3 regions of the Oceanobacillus sp. B139/18 genome follow, and region 3 is predicted to be linked to each of the others. Evidence: riboswitches for the same ligand, from Rfam matches in the RefSeq annotation. Region 3 holds a riboswitch; each other region holds the start of a gene.
The links. A riboswitch is a leader RNA that binds a small molecule or an ion and turns the genes downstream of it on or off. The one in region 3 is predicted to bind thiamine pyrophosphate.
Positions count from the first base shown of each region.

Region 1: linked by a shared signal. The riboswitch ahead of ACZSMY_RS12870 (thiamine phosphate synthase) and the one ahead of ACZSMY_RS14420 (ABC transporter ATP-binding protein) in region 3 are both predicted to bind thiamine pyrophosphate.
Region 2: linked by a shared signal. The riboswitch ahead of thiT (energy-coupled thiamine transporter ThiT) and the one ahead of ACZSMY_RS14420 (ABC transporter ATP-binding protein) in region 3 are both predicted to bind thiamine pyrophosphate.

Region 1 is NZ_JBVFXI010000004.1:31,927-35,084, reverse strand. Features, by position in the region: gene thiO (glycine oxidase ThiO) at 1-1,019, opposite strand, end outside; gene ACZSMY_RS12870 (thiamine phosphate synthase) at 1,034-1,762, opposite strand; TPP riboswitch at 1,758-1,853, opposite strand; gene ACZSMY_RS12865 (suppressor of fused domain protein) at 1,973-3,034, opposite strand; gene ACZSMY_RS12860 (class I SAM-dependent methyltransferase) at 3,089-3,158, opposite strand, start outside.
Region 2 is NZ_JBVFXI010000001.1:670,533-673,690, reverse strand. Features, by position in the region: gene pnpS (two-component system histidine kinase PnpS) at 1-372, opposite strand, end outside; gene ACZSMY_RS03240 (response regulator transcription factor) at 373-1,065, opposite strand; gene thiT (energy-coupled thiamine transporter ThiT) at 1,329-1,895, opposite strand; TPP riboswitch at 2,039-2,143, opposite strand; gene ACZSMY_RS03230 (M3 family oligoendopeptidase) at 2,208-3,158, opposite strand, start outside.
Region 3 is NZ_JBVFXI010000004.1:366,252-369,409, reverse strand. Features, by position in the region: gene ACZSMY_RS14425 (ABC transporter permease) at 1-414, opposite strand, end outside; gene ACZSMY_RS14420 (ABC transporter ATP-binding protein) at 418-1,191, opposite strand; TPP riboswitch at 1,335-1,444, opposite strand; TPP riboswitch at 1,549-1,649, opposite strand; gene ACZSMY_RS14415 (alanine/glycine:cation symporter family protein) at 2,300-3,158, opposite strand, start outside.

The DNA of each region.
Region 1 (3,158 bases), 330 kb from region 3:
ATAGGCGATAGTAAGATGCCATTTCGATAATGTCCCTTTGCCGCATATAGGCCTGGGATTCCCGGAATCTCGCCCAAGTATGGCAGTTCGTCAGCTGTAGATGGTCTGATGCCTGCCCACATTTTTCTTATCCTCGCCTCTGCCAGCTCCGGAACCATTTTCTGCGCTCGTGACAGCAGTCTCTGGACGCTTGCGGCATGGACATGCTTATCCATTTTTCCTGGTATGGAGGAGGCTCCAACAATCACCTTTTTTCCCTGCTTCGGAACAAGGTAACAGCCATCCATCCAAAGTGTTGATTGAAATAGCTTCTGGTCCAGTTCTAACAGCAGACATTCGCCCTTCACCGGAATCGCAGCATAATCTGCAGGCAGCAATTCATCTCCGAAAGCTCCTGTTGCAACAATAACCTGGACCGCTTCATAGATTGCCTCTGTTGTCCGGACACCATAAACCGTTTCATTTTCTATCAACAGCTCATTAACGCTTTCCTGCTCATGCAACACCGCACCATAATGAGATGCAGCCAGAGAGAAGGCTTTGGTCAGATGACGGGCGGAAACCTGACCATCATCCGGCAAATACAGGACAGCACGAAGATTCTCCGTCAGGCTTGGCTCCATTTTTTTCGCTTCTTCTACTGACAGTAAATACGCAGGGTTCCCCGCTTCCCGCTGGAAAGACGCGACGCTTTGCAGCTTGCTGTATTGCTGCTGATGAAAAGCAAGCTTCATGATTCCTTTATGAATATATTGAATATCTACTCCTGACGCTTCCTTCAGTTCCTCGGATAAATTTTTGAATAGCGCTCTGCTCTCCTGTGCAAACCGAAAAAGCGGACTGTCTTCTGTAAACTCTCCTTGAGCGCCTAACATACCTGCTGCGGCACTGGAAGCCTCGCAGCCGATTTGATTCCTTTCAATGACCAGCACCCGATTGCCTCTTTTGGCCAGCTGATAAGCAATAGAGCAGCCAATAACTCCGCCGCCTACAATAATTTGATCAAACTGTTTATTCATCTTCTCCCTCCTTTTCATATATTCAACGCTTGCCGGTAAGCTCTGACAGTTTGGACCGGATCCTCTGCCTGCCAAATACCAGACATGACCGCGATGCCGGCTGCTCCTGCGGCAGTTACTTCTTTCGCCCGCTCAGGAGTAATCCCGCCAATAGCATATACCGGCACAGACAGCGCGTTAGTCATTTCCTGTAGTTCCGTTAATCCTCTGGGCTGCTGATTGGCTTTGGACTTGCTGGAATAAATATGGCCATACAGCACATAATCAGCTCCCTCCTGCTGCGCCTGCTCTGCCTCAGCTAAAGAATGAACAGACTTTCCTGCCTTCAATTCAGGGAAGCTTTCTTTTACAAGTGGAATGGAAGGACTGTGAAACGCCAGCTGAATACCTGCGCACTGCTTTATCACAGCAATATCTACTCTGTCATTCACTATTATTTTCTCTAATGGCAATCCGATATTTTCTAATGCACCGATGATTTCCAGAATGTCCTTCGCTGTCTTGTTCTTCTCTCTGATATGCAAATAATCAATCTCAGCCTGAATCCGCTTCACTATTTGCAAATGCTGCTCGGAAAAACTGCCATCACTGATCAAGTGCAGATGCCTGTCCATCTTCTTCTCCCCTTTCTTCCATTTTCTTGCTTCAGGATTGGCAGAAGAACGAAAAAGACCACTTATCCAGCTGAAGGATAAGTGGTCTTGATTATATACAAATTCATTGTTCGAATGATATATCGTCATGTTCCTGCCACTTCCCTACGCTAGTGTTAACCAGATCAGGTTCAAAGGGTCCGAGTATTCGTCTCAGCCAAAGGCTCCCCTAGTGTTGCTTATTTAATTTTCAGATTACAAATAAAGAATAACATATAATTTTTTATTTTCAAAGATATTCTTTCAAAAGTGTTTAGCGATTTATCAAGGAAATGTTATTTTACTTTCAAATGAGTTCTCTTACCCAATTACCTGAACAACATTTCCTTCATTATCTTTGATGTATGTTTTAACAATTTTTACAGCCAGCTGTTCAAACGAGAATAGTTCCGCCACACCTTCTTTAGGAATCAGCTTCTCACTCAACTCGATTGTACTCTGCTCATCTAAAATTAGACGCACCTTATCCTTCTCCATTGCATATTCTGACTTTTCCCCGGGCTCTATAGCAATGACAATATCAGGACCTGCCAATGTCAGAGCCTTTCCTTTCAAGAGACGCCCTCGCAGCACTTTACTTATGGTTTCGGTTTGTTTTGCCCCCAGAGTCAGCATTGCTGGTTTTTTTCTGAATAAGCCCTTTTTTTCTGGAGTCCACGATAAATTATCGTTAAATAGAAATCCTGTATTGGATCCTTCCCGTTCTCTTCCTTCATCAACTTTTGGGGAGACATCTGCATGATTTAGTAAAGAATCTCTTTTTAAATCGGTAATAAACGCGGGCATATATGGGGAACTGGCAGAGAGAACACCTCGTGTATTCCACGTCTGCATTGCTTCGAGCTCATCATTTGTGATACCAACCATCTGCAGAAATTGCACTTGACCATTTTCTGTTTCTATTGTACCAAGCTCAGAATCCGTAATAAATGCCAATGCAGTTAATGCCGTATCTGATTCCAAACAGATAGGACCATTTGCATCCATATAGTCTCCATTTTTAAAAACATTACCGCTGTTAAAAACATATCTTCCCAAATTCTGAAGCAGATTAAGCGCCCAGGCTGGCGGTTCCTCTTCCCCTTCTTCTTTTTTCAATCTGAACGTTAATTCAAACCCAAAACCGCTTACTTCTGGATTATCGGTTTCTTTTTCGTAAATCTCTGAAAATCCATATGTAACTATATGCCAGTGCAAGCCTGGCGTTTCTGATTGATAAGCGCTGATTCCATCTAATGGATCCGGTCCGCCCAGCGAATAAGAGATCACTGTTCCATAATGCTTCGGTTCCTGCTTCCCATAAATTGCTTCCATTGCATTATCAATTGCATCCCAGCCGGGTGCTTTTACTTCTTCACTCATTAAATTCCTCCTCTGTTTCCCTTTCCAAAAAGACGATTTTTTCTTTCTAAAACACTACCCCTTTGTCGAAATACAAAACATCTCTGCAAAATCAGTGACGATGGTTTTTTTAGGATTACGCTTC
Region 2 (3,158 bases), on a different contig from region 3:
ATTATCAATAATAGAAGTTAATTGCTCGGCATGCATTTGTTCCTGAATCGTAATTTCATTCATATTTCGTGCTAATTTATTGATATTTTTGCTTAACTGCTCCATTTCTTCACTATTACTGTTATTAAAACGGGCAGAATAATTTCCTTTAATCATTTCATTTACTGTTTTTGAAGCTTTATTAAGCGGTCTTGTGTATTTATTGTAGAATTGCATAAATATAATGGAAATCACTAAAAATTCCACTAAAATAATTGCTGCGATAAATATCCAGTTTCCTTGAGCTTGTACCATTAACCAGCCCGATAAAACCAGGACAATCGTGATACCTAGTATATTAGGAAACAAGGGTTTCGAAAATAATATTTGCATTTAAACCGGCTCCTCCAATTTATAACCTAATCCGCGGACTGTTTTAATATAAACAGGCTTTTTGGAATCAGGTTCAATTTTGTCCCGCAGATGACTCACATGAACATCTACAATTCTCGTATCTCCAACAAAATCATAATCCCACACACTGCTGAGTAATTGATCTCTGGAGATGACCTTTCCCTTATGTTTAGCCAAATAGTACAACAGTTCAAACTCTTTTCGTGTGAAAGTAATCAATTCTTCTTTCATTTCTGCTTCATAACGTTCCGGGTAAATCGTTAAATCCTTTATCCGTAGCGCTTGATAATGATTCTCGAGCGGACGCTGTGTTCTTCTGATAATTGCTTTCACACGGGCAATGACTTCTTTCGGGCTGAACGGCTTTGTCAGATAGTCATCTGCGCCAAGCTCCAGACCGAGGATTTTGTCTATTTCTTCATCTTTTGCGGTGAGCATTAATATCGGTGTATCAATATCATTCTTTCTTAACTTCCGGCATACTTCTATTCCATCCAGTTTTGGAAGCATTACATCTAAGATAATTAACTCATAGTTATCTGCAGCAGCTTTTTGATAGGCTTCTTCTCCATCGTATGCTACCTCTGTTGTGAATCCGGCATTTTCCATATTATATTTTAATAAAGTAACAATCGATTGCTCGTCATCCACAATTAGAATCTGTTTTCCCACTTAGAAAATCCCCCTTATTCATATATACGTTCTCTTAGACAAAAATTCCTTCTTTTAAAGCTCCCTTTTTTTGTTAAATGAAGATGTGAGAATGTATCTTTATATATTTTATTTTCTTTATTCTACCATTATTCACGTTCAACGCCTATTCCATAAGTAAATGTTAATAAAACTTAACAAAACTATCCAAATAAAAATAATGGTTTAAGAAAAACCTGAAGCAAGATGTGCTACAGGTTTTTGTGTGAGGGAGTTTTCTTTTGTTATACTTTTCCAACTAATGTTCTCGGCTGTTTATAAAACAGGAGGAACACAATAACAAGACTTAAAATAAAGGATGGAACCATATAGGATGAATTATATATTAATGAATAAAGCCACGCCGGCTGTCCTTCGACGGCTGAACCAAAGAAAACCATTCCGGCAATATAATGACAAATAAAACGAGCAGCTGATCCCAGAAATACACCTACGGATATATAGACAAAGGATTTCTTTACCCGCTTGTTTTTCATGCTTTCGATAACCTGCTTCGAAAACACTCCGGCAAGCCCTACTACCGTAAAAGCTAATCCATACTCAATGATTCCCTGTACGGGATGCAGGATATAAGCTGTACCAGTTGCCACCTGTAATATTCCCCAAAGGAAACCGGACAACAAACCTCCTTTCAGACCCCAGCGAAAGGCTACAATGAAGACAGGAATCATTGCAAAAGAAACGGAGCCTCCTTGCGGCCAAAGCTTAAATCCTAACGGTAAAATGTCCAGCAGTAATGCAAGTGCCGTAAAAATAGCTACTTCTACTAAAAATAATGTTTTATTCTTCAATCGTCTCTCCCCCATTTACATCGAACAATCTTTTTTTAGACAACAAAAAAGCAATGCCAAGGGAGTCTTCTTGATGGCGGTATTCTTTAAAAAATACATTTTAAGAGAATACCTTAAACTCCACTCACACATTGCTTTTATATCCATCAAAAAGTCCACAATCCCTACGCCAGCGCTAACTGACAGGTTCAAAGGGTCAGAACATAGAAAATGTCCACTCTCAGCCAAAGGCTCCCCTTGCAGGCTTTTTATATTCACTTTTTTGTATAGGCTTAGTATAAATCACTTTCTAAAAAACCGCAATAGCCCCTGTTATTTTTCAACTTTCTTCGCTAATTCCAAAAATTCCTGCACATCCTGTTTACATATTTCGATGGCATTTTCCCAAAACTCAGGCTTGGACAAATCTACTTGCAAATGCTTTTCAGCAAGCTCTTCTACGGTCATTCTGCCGGTATCCCTTAATAAAGCAGTATATTTTGCTTCAAAATCTCCTTCATAATCCTTTGCATAAGCATAAATTCCCTGGCTGAATAAATAACCAAATGTATACGGGAAGTTATAAAATGGCACACCAGTAATATGAAAATGCAGCTTGGAAGCCCAGAAATGCGGATCATATTCGGACAGACTTCCGCAGTAAGCTTCCTTCTGTGCTTCCACCATAAGTTCATTTAACCGTTCCGTACTGACCATACCTTGCTTCCGTTCTTCATAGAATTGTTTCTCGAATAAAAAGCGTGCATGGATGTTCATGAAGAAAGCCACACTGCGCGATACTTTATCCTCTAACAACGTTAATTTTTCTTCATCTGTCGCCGCCATTTTCACCGATGCATCCGCTACAATCATTTCTGCAAAGGTCGAAGCAGTTTCCGCAACATTCATTGCATAGCCTTGATTCAAACCGTTCATATCGTTCATCACATACTGGTGATAGCCATGTCCCAACTCATGAGCCAGGGTAGCTATATTAGAAGGTGTTCCAGAGTACGTCATAAAAATACGAGTTTGTTCACTGAGCGGAAAGCTTGTACAGAAGCCCCCCGGACGTTTTCCTGCACGATCTTCCGCTTCAATCCAGCATTTTTCAAACGCCATTTGTGCGAAATCCGCCATTTGGGGACTGAAGCCGCGGAATTGCTCTACAATAAAAGCAGCTCCTTCATCATAACTTTTCTTTTCCATTTTTGATTGAATCGGAGCATTCACATCGAAAATGCTTAATTTATCCAAATTTAACAGAGAAGCCTTTTGATGTAA
Region 3 (3,158 bases):
AAAACCATCGAAAGTACTGACAGTAATTGGAAAAAAGGTAATGATAATTGTAACGATAACTTTACTCCAGATGGAATAACCGAACCAAAGTACAAAAATGGGCGCCAATGCAATAATAGGAATAGTTTGTGATGCAATTAAAATAGGATAAATCGCTTGTTGTAATGTTTTAGATAGATTCATGCTTATTGCTAAAGCAACTCCCAGTACCAATGAAATCCCAAGACCAATGATAATAACAGCAAGCGTCATAGGAAGATGATGCAACAAGAGCTCTGTTTTTAATTCCCATAGCTTCTTCACGATTTCGGTTGGCGCTGGCAAAATAAATGATGTAGCGACAAACCCCGCTCCCGCTTCCCATATAAGCAAAAAGATTGTGATTAAAATAATAGAATAAAGATAATTTTTCATGCATTACACCCTCATCCGAAACTGATCTAGTAAATCATTTTTTAGCTCCGTCACTTCCTCTTTATCTAAATCGTATTGTCGTCTTGGACGTTCTAAAGGTACTTTAATTTCTTTTAATGTTGTAAATGGGGTATCCGTAATGACGAAAATGCGGTCAGACAAAAATAATGCTTCTGAAATATCATGTGTTATAAACAAAATAGTAGATTGCTGTTGTTCCCACTGTTCTAATAACCATTCCTGCATATATAACCTGGTCATTGCATCTAAGGCTGAAAAAGGTTCGTCCAACAACAACACATTAGATCCGGATAACGTGGCTCTTAAAAAGGAAACCCGTTGCCGCATCCCCCCAGATAATTCATGAGGGTATTTATTCTCGTATCCTTTTAACCCAAAGGCCTCCAGCAAGTTTTGAACAGTTCTTCTATCGAGATGATTTTCCTTTTGCAGTTCCAATGGAAGAGCTGCATTTTGTTGAACAGTCCGCCATGGCATCAATAAATCCTGTTGAGGCATATAACCAACTTTTCCAGAACGATTGGTTACTGGATCCTCGTTTAAATAGATAGTTCCGCTTTTCAGTTCCTCCAATCCGACAATTAGACGGAAAATTGTCGACTTGCCGGACCCACTTGCACCGATAATGCTTACAAATTCACCATCCGCAATAGAAAGATTCATATTTTTTAATATAGGAATTTTCCCTGCATCATTTTTGTAATAGAAATTTACGTTTTGAAACTGAAGAGCTATTTTTTTATTTTGTTCTCTCATCCTTCGTTCTCTACCTTCTTTCTAACAAAGAGTGTATTATTATGTCTTAAAAGCAATCATCAGCTAATCGAAAATGCATCCCTCCTTCCAAATAAAAAATACCCCAGACATGAAGCCCAGGGTACATACATTTCCTTATGATAGAAATTACTTTGCATGTTCCCTACGCTGGTCTCAACCAGATCAGGTTCTAAGGGTCTATATCTTACGGATAGTATCTCAACCAGCAACACTGGTCCCCCTACATTCTTATTAAATTGGTATCTCTTTTATTGAATTTATGACATAAGCATTAAAAAACCCATTCAACGAATACAGATGAATGGGAAATGAATACATAACTAGATTATTATCTACTTAAGTAAGTCATCACTTCCCTACGTTAGTCTTAACTAAATCAGGTTATAAGAGTCAAGTTTCCTTTCTCAGCGATAAAAATCGCTCCCCTAGTGATTATAGAAATATGAAATTTTTGATTCTATAAATGAACTTGTATGATTGAAAAATACGTTAAAATTCACAATGTTATTTTCATCAGCCACATCTATAGAGAACTGTAGGAAAAATAACTTAAAGTAGAATCTATTTAAACATATAAAATTATAATATGCAAATTATTCTAATTTATCTTTTAAAATCATGAGATTTGTTTGTATATAAAAAAAGATATATCCGCCTATTTTAATATGTTTTCAGGTGAAATTTGGTGAAATAATATAGGATATACAACGGTATAATAAAATAAAAAGAATAACTTTTACTGAGATACTCCTGTTATATGAGGATAGGAGCATCTATTATTTCTAAAGGTATTTTATAATAAATAAAACAGATTAAAAAGAACAGCTCAGCTTGGCTTACATAGCTGTCCTCTTGTAAACGGGACTCTTGTTACTGGAGAAGTGATATTATTTGGAAATCCTGAAGACAACCTTTTAGAACGAATAAATCCTATAGCTGCAATTAAATTCAATTATTGAGAAACCTAAAAAGTGACTTCCATGGATGCAAAGAAGTCACTTTTTATACGAATTGATTTCCCCTCAATTATTTCCTTTATATGTCCGATAGAAAATTACTGTAACTTTATCATTTATTACAGCAATCATTAACCAGCCAGCTTCTGCTTCCTCTCCTCCTCTTTTTCCTTTCTCCGTACTTCTCTAAATTTATTTGTTTCAGATACAATCACGCCGGATAATAAACAGAGCGCAATCAAGTTGGGCACTGCCATTAATCCATTGAATATATCCGCAAGATCCCATACTAACTGCACAGATTGAACCGCACCAAACAGGATAACCAGACAGAAAATGATTTTATAATAGATTGTATTTCGATCTCCAAAAATATAACCGAAGCATTTCTCCCCATAATAGGACCAGCCCAGAATAGTGGAATAAGCAAAGAAAATAAGGCCGAATACAACAATATAATTACCTAATCCAGGCAAGAAAAAGTCAAAAGCTTCTCCTGTAATGACAGGTGCTGCATCTGCTCCAAATTGCAAATGCAGCCCGCTCATCACCACAACAAGTCCGGTAATCGTACAAACCACGATCGTATCCAGAAATGTTCCTGTCATCGATACTAACGCCTGCCGCCCTGGATAATCCGTCTTCGCTGCCGCTGCCGCAATTGGCGCTGAACCAAGACCCGCTTCATTGGAGAACACCCCGCGGGCAATCCCGTATCGAATCGCTAAACCGATAGCTCCCCCGCCGACAGCTTCCGGATTAAATGCAGCCTCAAAAATAACTGCAAACGCCGCAGGAACTTCCGTAATATTTAAAATAACAATAATCAGTCCGCCAGCTATATAAAACAAAGCCAGAAATGGGACAAAGATAGCAGTTACTCTTCCAATGCCTCTCACTCCGCCAAGCAAAACTAATGCAGTGAGCGCCATCAAGATGATTCCCGTAACCCATGGGTTAATATTAAAAGTAGCTTGTAAGGAACCGGCA